Regions from separate parts of the Planococcus beijingensis genome, predicted to be linked through region 1. Evidence: riboswitches for the same ligand, from Rfam matches in the RefSeq annotation. Region 1 holds a riboswitch; each other region holds the start of a gene.

The links. A riboswitch is a leader RNA that binds a small molecule or an ion and turns the genes downstream of it on or off. The one in region 1 is predicted to bind lysine.
Region 2: another riboswitch for lysine. It lies ahead of IRE19_RS15030 (Na+/H+ antiporter NhaC family protein); the one in region 1 lies ahead of IRE19_RS06435 (aspartate kinase).
Region 3: another riboswitch for lysine. It lies ahead of dapA (4-hydroxy-tetrahydrodipicolinate synthase); the one in region 1 lies ahead of IRE19_RS06435 (aspartate kinase).

What each region holds. Positions count from the first base shown of each region.
Region 1 is NZ_JADHDZ010000002.1:45,055-50,656, reverse strand. Features, by position in the region: gene sdhA (succinate dehydrogenase flavoprotein subunit) at 1-42, opposite strand, end outside; gene IRE19_RS06440 (succinate dehydrogenase cytochrome b558 subunit) at 88-702, opposite strand; gene IRE19_RS06435 (aspartate kinase) at 1,081-2,319, opposite strand; lysine riboswitch at 2,461-2,636, opposite strand; gene uvrC (excinuclease ABC subunit UvrC) at 2,674-4,470, opposite strand; gene trxA (thioredoxin) at 4,525-4,839, opposite strand; gene IRE19_RS06420 (electron transfer flavoprotein subunit alpha/FixB family protein) at 4,997-5,602, opposite strand, start outside.
Region 2 is NZ_JADHDZ010000006.1:152,629-158,230, forward strand. Features, by position in the region: gene IRE19_RS15020 (sulfite exporter TauE/SafE family protein) at 1-135, shown strand, start outside; gene IRE19_RS15025 (bifunctional metallophosphatase/5'-nucleotidase) at 148-1,491, shown strand; lysine riboswitch at 1,563-1,745, shown strand; gene IRE19_RS15030 (Na+/H+ antiporter NhaC family protein) at 1,854-3,428, shown strand; gene IRE19_RS15035 (sodium-dependent transporter) at 3,625-5,145, shown strand; gene IRE19_RS15040 (methionine/alanine import family NSS transporter small subunit) at 5,161-5,292, shown strand; gene lipA (lipoyl synthase) at 5,436-5,602, shown strand, end outside.
Region 3 is NZ_JADHDZ010000003.1:88,241-93,842, forward strand. Features, by position in the region: gene ypfJ (KPN_02809 family neutral zinc metallopeptidase) at 1-198, opposite strand, end outside; gene IRE19_RS09010 (SAM-dependent methyltransferase) at 257-868, opposite strand; lysine riboswitch at 975-1,153, shown strand; gene dapA (4-hydroxy-tetrahydrodipicolinate synthase) at 1,282-2,172, shown strand; gene IRE19_RS09020 (STAS domain-containing protein) at 2,215-3,057, opposite strand; gene IRE19_RS09025 (diguanylate cyclase) at 3,176-4,114, opposite strand; gene IRE19_RS09030 (alpha/beta fold hydrolase) at 4,127-4,927, opposite strand; gene IRE19_RS09035 (YsnF/AvaK domain-containing protein) at 5,378-5,602, shown strand, end outside.

The DNA.
Region 1 (5,602 bases):
AGCAAGGCCGCCACCGACGATCGTAATTTTGCCCTTCGCCATGTTAGTATTCACTCCTCTTTTAGTTCACCAATGATTGAAACATTCTTAAACGAATGCAAACAATGCTCTGATACCAATGATCGATAATACAATAAATACTAGAAGCGTGAAATATGTTGCATTTCGTTGAGATGCTTCGGATTGTGTAATTCCCCAAGTAACAAGGAAAGACCAAATTCCGTTTGATAAATGGAAGACTGCAGCCAAGACACCGACGATGTAGAATGCCAGCATGAACGGATTGCTTAAAATGTTTTCCATCATGTTGAAATCAGCTGCAGCAGCTGCTCCGATTGCCACTTGGAATCTTGTTTCAAATACGTGCCAAGCGATGAAGACTACAAGGAAGACACCTGTATAGCGCTGTGCAACGAACAGAATGTTGCGCAAATAGCTATAATGGCCAGGATTGTTCTTCGAAGTAAACGCTATGTATAGGCCATAAAACGCATGATACAAGATTGGTAAATAGATGACAAAAATCTCCAGGAAAATGACGAATGGAAGATTAGCCATAAATTCGGATGCCTTATTGAATGACTCCACACCCTGAGTTGCAAAATGGTTGACGATTAAGTGCTGCGTTAAGAATAAACCGATAGGAATGATCCCCAACAATGAGTGCAGCCTGCGCATTAAAAATTCACGATTGTTATCCAAAATTTTACCCCCCTCAAAACATTGATTGGCAGCGTCCAGAGCAAACGAAAAATTGACGAAAGCACCTGAAGCCGCAACACCATCATGATACAAGAATATGACATATTTATTGTACTCCCCCCCTCTGAGAGCGTCAAGGCAACGAATTCCTTTTAAACAGATAGTTATTACATTAAAAAGGGGCACTTCACGCCGCATAAGGGGGAAAACCTATGTGAATGTAACCGTTTTATTAGATTTATGCGAAAAAGCGATTCTCTAATTGAGAATCGCTTTTTCGGCTGTTTCTGCTGTATTCCACTGTTGTCGGGATTATCGCAACATTGCTATTGAGAATTTGAACATTTTGTGAATATTTTCACGTACACTGTTTTTAATTCAAGATATGTCTTGATGCACCTGAAGTTCTGAAAGTCCATAGGCCTCGTGCAACGCATTTGCCGATTTCTTCATATCCGTTTCCGGCACTACCACTGAAATTTTGATCTCAGATGTGCTGACCATCTTCACTGGGATGTCTTGACTTCTCAAAATATCAAACATCCGTGCAGCCACCCCTGGATTTGATACCATGCCTGACCCCACAATGGAGACTTTCGATAGGCCGATTTCCACATTCACGGAAAGGAAGCCAATTTCACTTTGAGCTTCAGTCAACACGCGGCGTGTTTCTTCCAAGCATTCCTGGCTGATGGAAAACGATACCGAAGGAGGGAATTCATCACTGATGCTTTGAACAATAATATCAACGTCGATCTGATTTTCTGCCAACTTCGTAAAAATATTTGCCAGCGATCCGTTAAATGGTTTTTTGTAAGTGACAGTTACACGCGCCACACCAGGTTCAAACGCTACACCTCTGACGATTAAATTTTTTTCCACAGTGATCACCTCTTGTATGATTGTGCCAGGCTCGTCTGAATAACTTGCTCTGACGGATAATGGTACACGATTGTTCTTGGCAAACTCAACTGCACGAGGATGAAGCACTCCTGCTCCCAGATTGGCAAGTTCGAGCATTTCGTCATATGAAATCTGTTCGAGCTTCCGTGCACCTGTTACAAAACGCGGATCAGAAGTGTAGACACCGTCAACATCGGTGTAGATTTCGCATTTTTCAGCTCCGAGCGCTGCCGCAAGTGCGACTGCGGTCGTATCGGAACCTCCCCGCCCAAGGGTGGTGATGTTGCCGATTTTATCTACCCCTTGGAATCCAGCCACTACACATAAATAACCATTCTCAAGCACGCGTTCAAGCCGTTCCGTGTGAATTTGTTCAATCCGTGCATTGCGCGGCACAGACTCTGTTTCAATTCCGGCTTGCCAACCTGTAAACGAAAGCGCTTCATGGCCAAGTTTCTTAAAGGCCATAGCCAGTAACGAAATGGTAATCTGCTCGCCTGTAGCCAACAGCATATCCATTTCCCGTTTCGGCGGCTCAGCTGAGATCTTCCCTGCTAATCCGAGCAGTGTATCTGTCGTCTTGCCCATTGCTGAAACCACAATAACGACCCGTTTGCCTTTTTCTTTTTCACGGATGGCTCTTTCAGCAACTCCAATGATTTTTTCAGGTGTTGCAACGGATGTGCCTCCAAATTTCATGACGATCGTTTCCATTCCATCCACTCCCACATTTAGTATGTGGCCCTCAACATGCCGTGCCAAGAAGCTGCAGCAACTCCCAGGCAAAGACACAAAAAGAGGCAGCTCACCGCAACCGCGGCAAACTACCTCTTTTATCATGTACGAAAAACGTCCATGTGAGATAGCCCTCCAGAGATTGACTCTGACAGCTCTGCACTTCTTAAATGCAGAACCAGCATGCGCAACAGCAGTAAATACGCACACTTCGGCGACCGCCCCTTTCAACATTCTTCGCAGATTCTGCAAATCTCCGAATGTTTACTATTGACGTTCGCGCCTCTATCATCACTTTTCCAAGTGATTTAATTATGCTCTTACGATAACACGTTATGAATCGCTTGGCAACGCATCTTCAGCAAAATGCTGATTGATGGATGTCGCCAAAGCTAACGGGATTCCCGCTTGTTGAATATCTTCTATAGAAGCTTCTTTGATTTTTTTGACCGAACCGAAATGCTTCAGCAATTGCTGTTTGCGTTTCGGGCCAACTCCTTCAAGGCCATCCAAAGCGGACTGAATTGAATTCTTGCCGCGCAGCTGCCGGTGGAACGTGATAACGAACCGGTGGACTTCATCCTGAATGCGCTGCATTAAATAAAACGCTTCGCTGGTCCGTTTCAACGGAACCACTTCAGGAGGTGAACCATAGAGCAATTGGGACGTTTGGTGCTTGGCGTCTTTTGCCAAACCGGCAATCGGAATCGACAAGCCGAGTTCATCTTCCAGAATTTCACGGGCTGATTCCATTTGCCCTTTGCCGCCGTCAATGACGATTAAATCCGGCAAAGGCAAACCATCTTTCAAGACCCGTGAATAGCGCCGGCGGATCACTTCACGCATCGCTGCATAATCATCGGGCTTGGAAGCGTTTCGCGTTTTGTATTTCCGGTAATCTTTTTTAGAAGGCTTGCCGTCAATGAACGTAATCATTGCAGACACTGCATCTGCCCCTTGAATATGCGAGTTGTCGAACGCTTCGATGCGCAAAGGCGTTTCAATGTTCATTGCTTCACCTAAATCCACGCAGGCACCGACTGTCCGTTCTTCCTGACGCTCCAGCAGCTGGAATTTCTCTTTAATGGCAATTTCAGCATTTTTCTTCGCCAACGCCACCAAATCTTTTTTCTTGCCGCGCTGCGGAACGAGCACCCGGACTCCGAGCCATTCTTTCAGCATATCCGGATCGTCGGCTTCTGGAAGGAGAATTTCATTGGGCTTAACGTGGTTCGGCTTTTCGTAAAACTGGCCAAGATAAGTCAAAAATTCTTCTTCCGGGTCACGATAAAGCGGAAAAAGCGATACATCCCGTTCAATCAATTTGCCTTGGCGCACAAAAAAGACCTGTACACACATCCAGCCTTTATCGACCGCATAAGCAAATACATCGCGATTGGTGAAATCATTCATCGCCATTTTCTGTTTTTCCATAACGGTTTCAATCATCGAAATTTGGTCACGGTATTCCTTGGCCCGCTCAAATTCCAGATTTTCTGCCGCTTCAGACATTTTCTCGACTAATTCCTGTTTGACTTCACGGAAACCGCCATTCAGAAATTTGCTGATGCCGTCGATCATTTCCTGATAGGTTTCTTTTTCTACAGGCTTGACGCATGGCGCAAGACATTGCCCCAAATGATAATACAAACAAACCCGGTCCGGCATGGTATGGCATTTCCGCAATGGGTACAGGCGGTCCAACAACTTTTTCGTCTCTGCCGCGGCATAAGCATTCGGATACGGACCGAAATACTTGCCTTTGTCTTTTTTGACATGTCTGGTCGTGATCAGCTTCGGATGGCGCTCACCGGTAATCTTTAAATACGGATAGCTTTTGTCATCTTTCAGCATGATGTTGTACTTCGGATCGTATTTCTTGATCAAATTCAATTCAAGAATCAGCGCTTCCTTATCGGAAGATGTCACGATGTATTCAAAATCCTCGATTTCATTGACCAAACGCTGGGTTTTTGCATCGTGGCTTCCCGTAAAGTAGGAGCGCACGCGATTTTTAAGAACTTTCGCCTTGCCGACATAAATGACGGTATTCTGGCGGTCCTTCATCAAATAACAACCTGGTTGATCAGGCAATATTGCTAATTTATGCTGAATCAATTCGTTAGCCATCTTTTATCTCACCCTATTAAAAAACCGGGCACCATCACTGGACCCGGTTAAGAATTATGCGTGTTTTTCAACCAATTCAGCCAATGCTTCTTTTGGTCTGAAACCAACTACTTTATCTACTGTCTCTCCGTCTTTCATCAATAGCAAAGTCGGAATTGACATGATGCCGTAGTTTCCAGCTGTTTCCTGGTTTTGATCCACATCAACTTTTACGATTTTAACTTTATCGCTCATTTCAGCGTCTAACTCTTCCAGCACTGGAGCGATCATTTTACATGGTCCGCACCAAGTTGCCCAAAAATCTACTAAAACGAGTCCTTCTGATACTTCTTGTGAAAAGTTCTGATCTGTACCGTGTACGATTGCCATGAATAATTCCTCCTTATGATTAAAACCAAACTATATACAGAGTATAGCATGCGTTAAAAACAACAGCTATTTATTTGCCTACTCTTCCATTACCCGTCAATTGGGGACGTTAAACAGAAAATGGCGGCGAGTCCTGTAGACCCGCCGCCATCCAAAATTACATTACTTTCTTGAATTCTTCTGTCAGCATCGGGATGACTTCAAACAAGTCTCCGACAATGCCGTAATCTGCTACTTTGAAAATATTCGCTTCTGGATCTTTGTTGATCGCCACTATCACTTTCGAGTTGGACATACCCGCCATGTGCTGAATCGCTCCGGAAATGCCGGCTGCAATATACAGGTCCGGTGTAACCACTTTCCCTGTCTGTCCGATTTGAAGCGAGTAATCGCAATAGTCTGCGTCACAAGCGCCACGGGACGCGCCAACCGCGCCGCCTAGAAGATTCGCCAATTCCTGCAATGGCTCAAATCCTTCAGCACTCTTCACGCCACGGCCACCGGCGATGATGACTTTCGCTTCCGAAAGATCGACGCCTTCAGAAGATTTGCGGACAACGTTTTTAATGATGGTACGAAGGTTCGTGATATCTACAGACAATGAACTAACTTCGCCTGTACGCTCCTGGCGTTCAAGTGGTGCAATGTTGTTCGAACGCACTGTGATAAAGTCGATGCCTTCTTTCAGCTTCACTTTTTCAAATGCTTTACCAGAGAAGATCGGGCGGATAAAGACAGCTTCATCGCCTTCGCCTTCAATGTC
Region 2 (5,602 bases), on a different contig from region 1:
GGTGCATACATTGGTGCGAAACTCGGAGCTCGTCTAAACAAACACCTTAACTCCGAAACGTTGGTCATTATTTTACGTCTAGTGCTCCTGGTTCTGGGGCTTCGATCGATTTACGAAGGAATATTTAGTTCTTAAAGAGGTGTTTTCATGAGCGAAACCATTCATATTTACCATACCAATGATTTGCATAGCCATTTCAAGAATTGGCCGCGCATCAAGTCTTTTCTGGCTGAGCGGAAAAGCTGGCATGAAGAGGCTGGCGATGTTTGTTTGATTCTGGATATTGGTGACCACGTTGATCGCTCGCATCCATATACGGAAGGAACAGCTGGCCAGGGTAATGTGCTTTTGCTTAACGAAGCGCATTACGATGCCGTTACTATCGGCAATAATGAAGGCATCACCTTGTCCAAGGACGAACTCAATGATTTATATGTTGAAGCAAATTTTGAGGTAGTGGTATCGAATTTATTTGACCTGCAAGGGCGCCGGCCAGATTGGGCAAAGCCTTTCCACGTCATTCATACAAAAAATGGCACACGCATCGGACTGGTGGGAGCGACTGCAGAATTCACCCCCTTTTATCAGAAACTTGGCTGGAAGATCACCGATGCAAAACAATCGATTATAGAAACAGTAAAGGAAATTGAAAACGAAGTGGATCTAATCGTCTGCCTGTCTCATCTTGGTGTCAAGGAAGATGAATTATTAGCCGAGCTTTGTCCACAGATCCACCTTATTTTAGGTGCTCATACCCATCATATTTTTCATGACGGGAAGTGGCAAGGAAATACGCTGATGGGGGCTGCCGGTAAGTTTGGTTTTTACATCGGCCATGTCACTGTAGAGGAGCAGTTTGAGAAATCTTCTGCACAACTGATCGAGACTTCCCAACTAAGAAAAGTGGAGGAAGGATTTGATGAATTCCTGGTCGAGCAGGGAAAACTGCAATTGGGAGAACTGGTCTTCCACAGTACGAAAAGCTTAAAAGCAGAGTGGTTTAAAGACTCCGAGATGGGCCTATTATTCGGACAGGCATTGATCGAATTTACGGAAGCAGACTGTGCGCTTTTTAATGCTGGAATTTTTATGCAAGATATGCCGAAAGGTGCTCTGACTCGCTATGATTTCCATAAAATGCTGCCACATCCGATCAATCCGTGTCTTGTCGAACTGAGTGGAGCGGAGTTGAAAGAAATCTACCTGCAATCGCTGAATGCGGAATGGCCACAGCTTGAATTAAAAGGTATGGGATTCCGTGGTGTGGTTTTTGGAAAGATGCTTCATATGAATATGGAGATAACTGATCACCATTTTTATATCAATGGACAGCTGGCGATGCATGACCAAATCTATAAACTGGTGACGTTGGATATGTTGACATTCGGTTATTTTTTCCCGAGTTTAAAGAGAGCGCCTAAAACGTATTTCATGCCTGAGTTCCTGCGGGATGTTTTCAGTCAGTATTTTCACAGCAAAGCCCTTAAGTAGAAGGAATATTCAGACTAAAAAGGCATTTGATTTTGTCAGTATTTTGGGCTATGCTAACAAAGAAATATATATTGGTGGGTAGAGGCTGCAGAGCTGATCAGTAGGATGTGCGAGTTTGACCGCGTTGACCGCATCTGAAAGGAAGTTTTGCCGAAATCGATTTTCTGGGGTCTCCGGAAATTGGATTGGGATCATTCTGAACAAGAATGATACTGTCATTTAGGCGGAAGCGTAAATGGAGGGCTACAGGGTTGTTTGATGTGTATCGCACAGACGAATTGTAGAAGGCTGACTGATCCAACTGGAGAGGTCGGCCTTTTTTGTCTCATTTTTCACCCATCAAAAAATAAGGAGGAGTTTTCATGGAGAATACGATTTTTTCGATTTTGCCGCCGATTATTGCAATCGTTATGGTGTTATTGACACGCCGTGTCCTGTTGTCACTGGGTACAGGTATTGTCGCGGCAGCCGTAATTTTGACTTGGTTTGCACCAATTGATGCTTTACAGGAGCTTGTCAAATCATTTACGATCATTTTTTGGGACGAAGGCTTTAACGCTTATAATGTCTTTATCATTCTTTTTCTTTTATTGCTTGGCATCATCACCGCGTTCGTCAGCTTATCCGGCGGCAGCCATGCCTTTGCTGAGTGGGCTTCGACACGCATCAAGTCGAGAAGAGGCGCAAAAGTCCTTACAGTGGTTTTAGGCATCGTCATCTTCATCGATGATTATTTCAATGCTTTGGCTGTCGGACAGGTTGCACGCCCAATCACCGACCGCTACAAAGTTTCACGTGCGAAACTTGCCTATTTCATCGATTCGACTGCAGCGCCAGTTTGTGTAATTTCGCCAGTTTCAAGTTGGGGAGCTGCAATCATAGGGATTGTTGCTACGATCTTAGCTGGCCAGACTTTTGTGGAGTATTCCGCTTTAGAAGCTTTCCTGTGGATGGCACCGATGAATTTCTATGTAGTTGCTTCGTTGGCGATTGTTTTCTTTGTAGCTATCCGGGATGTGGATTTCGGAGAAATGAGGAAACACGAAGTGTTGGCAATTACAAAGGGACAGCTTTTTGACCCTAAGAAAACCATACCTGGTGAAATGAAAGAAGAGTTCCCTTCGCATTCTTATGGACATGTAAGAGACCTATTGCTTCCAATTCTATTGTTGATTGTCGGTACTGTAGGCGCGATGATCTGGACAGGTTATCAGAATGCTGGACAAGTTTTCGATATTTGGTTGATTTTTGAAAATACCGATGTTCCCGCTTCCCTGTTAGCAGGCGGGATTTTGGGTGCATTGACGTCAATCATTCTCTATGTTCTGCAGATGAAAAAGAACGAAACGGCTACTGTTGGATGGATCGGAAAAGGCATCTGGGCTGGCCTTAAATCAATGATGGGAGCCGTACTCATTTTAGTCTTTGCCTGGTCTTTGACTTCTTTGATCGGTTCTCTTGAAACTGGCGCTTATCTAGCAGGTGTGGTTTCTGATGGCAATATTCCAACTTCAATTCTGCCAGTCTTATTATTTGTTCTCGCAGGAATCATGGCGTTCTCAACAGGAACTTCATGGGGTTCATTCGGCATCCTGTTGCCGATTGCTGGAACCATTATGATTGAAGCGGAACCTTCGCTGCTGCTGCCGGCGCTATCTGCAGTCTTGGCGGGAGCTGTGTTTGGAGATCATTGTTCACCTATTTCCGATACGACGATTTTGTCTTCAACTGGAGCGGGGAGCAATCACATGGACCATGTCTTAACACAGATACCGTATGCATTAACAGCTGCAGTCATTGCTGCAATAGGGTATATTGTCATAGGTTTGACCGGTTCTTTGCTGCTGTCATTAGGAACAGTGGCTTTGGTGCTGGCAGTGTTATTCATTGTCTGGTCACGACGGACAACTATTATTGAAAAACAACAAAATGCTTAAGTAAAAGAAGGCAGAGAAGCTTATTCTCTGCCTTTTTACTTTTGCTGCAATAGTTTTTTTAGAAAATATTTTGATTTCATCTTTACATTAAAGGAGCCTCTCGGTATACTATTTCTAGATTAACTAATAATCTGAAAATAATCAAAATTCCTATTTTTATGTAAATAAAATGGGAGAAAACAAAGGGGGAAGAGAGATGGAACGTTCGCAATGGGGTACACGTGCCGGCTTTATCATGGCTGCCGTCGGCTCTGCAGTAGGTCTTGGGAACATATGGCGTTTTCCGTATGTTGCGTATGAAAATGGCGGGGGTGCATTTTTCATACCGTATCTATTTGCATTGTTGACTGCAGGGATACCGATTCTTATACTCGAATTTACCATTGGCCATAAGTATCGTGGGTCAGCACCGTTGTCATTCTTTAGAATGGGCGGCAAGAAGTTGGAATGGATGGGATGGTGGGCTGTCTTTGTGTCCTTTATCATATCCGTATATTATGCTGTAATCATCGCCTGGGCAATGCGCTATACTATATTTTCTTTCAATCAGGCATGGGGTACGGATACACAAGATTTCCTGTTCAATGATTTTTTACAGCTGACAGTTCAACCGGGACAGACCGGCGGAATTGTCTGGGGTGTATTCATTCCATTGGCATTGGTGTGGATCATTACATTGGGGATTCTGCTGGCAGGTGTTAAAAAAGGAATTGAACTGGCCAACCGGATTTTCATTCCGACATTGGTGGTCATTTTCCTTGCTGTTGTAATTCGAGCGGTCACATTGGATGGCGCATTGACAGGATTGGAAGCCTTCTTCCAACCAGATTTTGATGCCATACTGAATCCAACGGTTTGGGTAGCGGCCTACGGGCATATTTTCTTCAGTTTATCAGTAGCATTCGCTATCATGATCACATACTCAAGTTATCTTCCGAAAAAATCAGATATCACAAATAATGCATTCATCACAGGATTTGCCAACTCTGCTTTTGAATTATTAGCAGGGATTGGAATATTTGCAGCTCTTGGGTTTATGGCTGCTCAGCAGGGCGTCGCTGTAGGTGATGTCGCAACTGCAGGCGTCGGTCTTGCTTTTGTGGTTTTTCCACAGATCATCAATGAGTTTCCAGGATTCAATGGCTTGTTCGGGACTCTGTTCTTCTTGTCTCTGACACTTGCGGGTTTGACTTCGTTAATATCAATCACTGAAACTTATGTCGCTGGATTCTCTGAGAAATTTGGAATTTCCCGTAACAAAGCGGTGTTATTCGGAGGCGGACTTGCCGCTTTGATTTCGATTTTGTTTGCGACACAAGGTGGATTGTACTTCCTGGATCTGGCAGATTACTTCATTAACCAATTTGGGGTTGCAGCAATCGGATTAGTGGAAGTTGTGCTGGTTGTTTGGGTCTTCCGCAAAGCGGATCTTCTCAAAGGCCATGCCAACGAAATCTCGGATATCCGACTTGGCGCCTGGTGGAAATTCAGCTTAGGAATCATTACGCCAATCGTTCTGGGTTATATGATGTTTGGACTTTTGAAACTGAATATCCTGAAAGAGTTTGAAACGGAAACCGGAAATTACGAAGGATATTCCGATATGTTCACCTTAACAGGTGGTGTGGCTGTTGCTGCAGCTGCATTGATCTTTGGAATCCTTTTCTCTATCGGTAAATGGCATAAAGAACAAGGCGAATATGACGAGCGCAATTAAAAGGGGGAGCTTCATATGACAGTAAGTTCGATTGTCGTCATGATTATTGGGATGGTCATCATTTGGGGTGGCCTAGCTGCTAGCATCATTCATGCAGTTAGAAGCAGCAAAAAGAATAAAGTAAGAGATGCTGCAAATAACGTTTAATTTAAAGGCCCGGAAACTCCAAGTTTCCGGGTTTCTTTATGCCCTCATGGCAGTAGGTGAGCTTGTGAGGAACATGCCTTTATGATACATTTGGAATAGAACCGGATTCCATCCGTAAATCAGATAGATAGGGGACGATGTGCGTGTCAACAAAGCAGGAACATCTTAGAAAGCCCGATTGGTTAAAGATTAAACTCAATACCAATGAAAACTATACCGATTTAAAGAAAATGATGCGAGAAAATAACTTGAACACAGTTTGTGAAGAAGCAAGGTGTCCGAATATCCACGAATGCTGGGGAACGCGGAG
Region 3 (5,602 bases), on a different contig from region 1:
CGTTGCCTCATAAGGCTGATTAGAGGTGGTTCCGCCCGATCCTCCTAATTGATCCAGGACGACGCCGGGGTCACCACCTAAAAAAGCCACGAGCAGCACAATCAGGATACCGCCGATTCCGCCGCCAGCCACCATCGCCCCACCTTTTCCTCTCCGGTCTTCAACGTTTCTACTGGCTTTTCTGCCTTTCCACTCCATAGGATTCCCTCGTTTCACCATTCTGTTTTAGTTACCCATACCCGTTGCAACACTTGTTCTAATCCATTTCAGGCAAACGGTAAATTAAAAAACGTTCCCGGGGATCTTTATGGAAACCAGGCAGCTGAATTTCTTTTGCCAATTCAAAAACGGTGCGCGTCTCCAGGAAATCACTGTAATCCTGTGAAGCAAAAAACAAGATCACCTCGATCATCCTTGGATTTTTCTCGGCAGACCGGATGATTTCATTGATAAATGCAATGAATACCTGGACGGAAAACGGATTAAAAAAATAAAACACAGTGTCCCGTTCCGTTATCGGGTAATCCTGCGCAAGGCAGTTATAGAATGTCACCTTCTGCTCAGCATTTTTATGCTTTTTTACATACTGTCTTTTATTTTCAAGGGCCTCTGCATAAAAGTCGGGATTCATTTCGATTCCTGCTGTTTCTGTTCCAAATACATGATGGGCATAAAAATTCAATCTTCCTTTGCCACAGCCCACATCCACCAGACGGCAACCGGGAGAAAGGCTATAGTTGTCGAATAGCCTCTCGAGCAATTCGTAAGGAGTCGGTTCATAGCGGTTATGGTGAAGGGAATCCGTGAAGCCCTGCTGATTTCCGGCTGTTGCAATATTCAACCGGCGGTCGTATGCTTGCTCATCCATTCTAAATCACTCCTTCGGCATAAAATTTTACTCTGATGACCTTGCAATTAACAGGGGAATTTGTTATAGTACAGCTAATTCAATATTTCTTGCTCCAGCTTTTATGGAGTAGGATAGAGGCGCAAAAACCATCAGTACGCAAAACGAGGAGTATGAGCTCCGTTGACGTTTGCCGAAAGGGGGATTTGCCGAAGTGGCGGAAATCTCATATTTCCGTGCGCTGGGTCTGCATTCAATAAATGCAGGACTGTCATATAGGAAACTATATGGAGGGCTATCTGATGCACAGGAACGATTGGTAAACATTGTTTCTACTGCAGCAACGAGTCCCTCGTTGCTGCTTTTTTTGTTTATTCCTGACTAGGCCCCTCACCTCTAAGCTACGACAAAAATTAGAAAAGGGTGTGTTCTTTATGAATTTCGGCCAAGTAATTACAGCAATGGTGACGCCGTTCGATCAACATGGAGAAATTGATTTCCCGGCAACACAACAATTGATAGAACATTTGATAGCAAACGGTTCAGACGGCCTTGTCGTCGCAGGAACAACTGGAGAATCGCCGACTTTAACGGCAGAGGAAAAAGTTGAATTGTTCCAGTTCACCGTCCACACAGTAGCCGGACGGATCCCAGTCATCGCAGGAACAGGCTCCAATAATACACGGGCTTCCATCTCCTTGACAAAACAAGCAGAAGAAACAGGTGTTGACGGCATTATGCTGGTCACACCATACTACAATAAGCCTTCGCAGGAAGGCATGTTCCAACATTTCCAGGCGATTGCCGCATCTACAAGTCTGCCGGTCATGCTTTACAATATTCCGGGACGCAGCGTGGTCAATATGTCTCCGGAAACGATCATTCGTTTGTCCAAGATCGACAATATCGTTTCTGTCAAAGAAGCGAGTGGAGACTTGGACGCTGCTGCAGAAATCATCGAAAAAACGCCGGATACCTTTTCTGTCTACAGCGGAGACGACAGCTTAACACTGCCGATGCTGTCCATCGGCGGCACGGGCATCGTCTCGGTTTCCGCACATATCATCGGCAACGATATGCAGGACATGATCACCAGCTTTAAAACTGGAGATGTAAAAACAGCGGCTGCTATCCACCGCAGATTGTTGCCGACAATGAAAGCATTATTCGCTGCGCCAAACCCATCGCCTGTTAAAGCGGCACTTAATATGACCGGCGTACAGACTGGCGGCGTACGTTTGCCAATGATTCCATTGACCGACGAAGAAGCTTTGGTATTGCGCAAATCTTTGCCTGACCTGCACTCCGGTGCTGTAACGAATTAATTAGATGATGAAAAACGCTGAAGCCCGGGGCTTCAGCGTTTTTTATTGACTAATTTTCATTTGTTCCAAAACCCGCTTCAAGCTGCCGCCGACTTCCAGCACCTTCAAGTCAACTCCGATCTCAGTTAACGTTGTAGCGATTTCGGGACGGATTCCGGTTAAAATCGAGCGCACACCGACCAACTTCAACGATTGGATAATTTTGATGATCTGTTCAGCCACCATCGAATCCACGCGCACTACCCCTGATAAATCCACAATCAGCACACTGATTTTCAGCTGATTCGCGGCCAATAAGGTTTTCTCCAGAATGTAGCGGGCGCGATCAATTTCAATATTGCCCACCAAAGGCAACACTGCGATCTGGTCACTGACCGGCACGACCGGGGCGGAAAGTTCCAGAAATTCCTTTCTGGCTGATTTCAGTTTCCGCTGGTACGATGACGTATAAGCCTGCGTATACGAATATGCCGCATGATCCAGCAGAGAATGGAAAAATTCCATGACGTCAAAAAGAAGCTGAAGCTCCATCTTTCTTTGGACCGCTTCTGTCTTGATGACGGTTCCAATATGCTTGCGGTAAAGGGAAGTTTCCGCCAATGCATCTTCAAGCGATCTGCCAGTTTCAAGAAAAAAAGTTCCTGTCTCTTCTCCCCACTCCTGAACGTCTGCATAAACTTTTTGAACGTCGCAGCTATTGCTGATCGATTTTCCAATCAGTTCCACGAAACGGATTCGGGTTTGAGTGACAGTTTCGATAAAAGCTTTGTTCGTTTCAAGCTGTACTGCCGGAACATCTTTCACCACTTCTTCATGGACCAATTGGGCAATTAATTCTTTATCCTCAGTTACCCGTCCACCTAGCAATTGAATATCTTTTTCCATCGGAATCCCCCAAAGACGAAGACATTTATATATGCTTATTATAGCCTTTGCTCCAAAGAATGTAAGGGTTTTATTTTTCTATTCAGCCGGACCGAAGTTGAAGGAGCAATGTCATTTCCTACTCATCTCCAATTACACAGTTTCTGCCATTGGCTTTCGCTTTGTAAAGAAATTCGTCAGCCCGCGACAGCAAACTATCCATTCCTTCTCCAGCCACATAAACCGCAGCACCGATGCTGACAGTGACAGGCACGTGCACCCAGTCAGCTGTTTCCATATGCTTGCATAACGCATTGCCCATGGCCAGCCCCTTCTTCAGGCCAGCGTCCGGCATGACTACCACAAATTCTTCACCGCCGAGCCGTGCAACGATATCGGCGGAGCCGGTTTCCGCTTCCAGACGCCAAGCCAGTTCCTGCAAGACCGCGTCGCCCATCTGATGGCCATGTATATCATTGACTTGCTTGAAATGATCGATATCCACAATCAACAAAGCCACTTCCCGTCCATTATCCACCTGAAGAAAGAGTTCTTCCAATTGTTCGGTCAGGTAACGGCGATTTTTTAATCCCGTCAACGGATCTGTTGTAGCCAATTGCTGAAGTTTGGAATTAAGGTCCATCAGCTCTTGTTGCTTACATTCCACTTCATCCATTACTGCTTTCAGCTTTTCGTATGCTTCGACCGTCTCACGATTGACCTTTTCGGCATTACGCTTTGCCAGCAGCAATTCTTTTTCATACTCTCCGCGGACGCTCATTTGAATCAACGCACATTCATAGTAACCGTCCTGTTCTATAGTATTCATCAGGACAGGCATTGGCCCCGTTTCGCTTTTCAATGTCAAAAACATTTCATTTACAGTGCCATGCATTTTGATGGAAGGAGTAAAGTAGGTCTGGAAGTAAACCCGTGAAGCGACTGTCAGTAAATCATGCATATGCTTTGGTTGTTGCGCACTTATCATGAGCCGCAGCGTTTTATTCATTTCCACTATGCGCAATTCATGATCCAATATCAAATACCCGCATGGCGCTCGATCAAGTTGCTGCTCCACTGTCTTCCCTCCCTACTCCGCCAAATAGGCCTTGATGTGTTTCACTGTTTCACCAGAATCGCTTAAATGCGGATTATGGCCAACCGCTTCCATCACAACCAGCCGGCTCCCCTGAATATGGTCGTGGACATACTGCCCGACTTCCGCCGGTGCAATAGCATCAAACTTCGTCTGAAGAATCAAAGTAGGCACAGCCACTTTCTCCAATTGATCGCGAAGATCCGTAGTAAACGTCACTTCAGCAAATTGCCTTGCAATCATTGGATCATTCGAACATAAAAGATGTTCAAAATCTGCCGCGAGCTCAGGACGTTCCTCATTCTGCATGACGACCGGCGCCAAGTATTTAGCCCATTCCATATAATTGGTTTCCATCATATCCAATAACTCGTCAATATCTGCCCGTTCAAACCCGCCGTTGTAGCCAGGTTCATTCATATAATAAGGCGAAGGCCCGATCATAATCATTTTCTCCATCAGTTCAGGCCGCTCAATTGACGCGAGCATACCGATCATAGAACTGACAGAATGGCCGACAAATAGAACCCCTTCTATTTCAAGTGAGTCGCATACCTCCACAAGATCCTGTTTATAGCCATCCAAAGTGCTATAGCGCTCTTTAGAATACGCTTTCTTATCACTGCTCCCTGCTCCCACATAATCAAAAGTGACAACCCGGTAATCCTTCTCAAAGGCCGTGATGGTATTGTTCCATACTTGTTGATCACAGCCAAAGCCATGTCCGAATACAATTGTTTTTTCCCCTTGCCCGGTCACCTGGACATTATTGCGCTTTAAAATATTAATCCCCATCGTCTTGTCATCCCATTCCTATTGAACTTGTAGCCCTAAGGCTAAATGCAACTATGTAAAAGTAAAATATACCCTTATCATAGCATTAATAGTTCAATATTACTGTTTATACATTAGGCACTCCCTTAATTTTAAAGATTCCATTCATTTGAACCAGCATCTTATACAATCTTAAAAAAGCAGATAACTATCTGCTTTTTCAAATAAGACCGAAAATGCTTTTTATTCTCCTTCTACTTGTGTAATAAAATCTTTATTTAAAAAATATTTGTGTCCCAGAAATTGTTCCGGTGCCTGACACTATGCAGTTTCATAGCATATGCGTTCACGCTGAACAGAAGATACTTTACTCCCGCTCCAACCCTCCCATGGTTTATTTCAAAAACTACGGGGTAGACAGTCAATACCTTAACTTCACAGGTGATTTATCACTATTAGGAGGAATTGACAATGACAAACAATAAAAATACATTTATCCAAGCATATGACGTACAAGCAGAAGTTCTTCATAAAATCAGCGATCTGAAAGCACAAGGCTATAACGAAGAAGACATGTATGTAATTGCCAAACATGACGATCAACTGTCCATGGTCCAAGGCCAGACGGATGTACACTTAAACACACAAGAAGACGATAACTTCATGGGCAAATTCAAATCGTTCATTTCAGGTGAA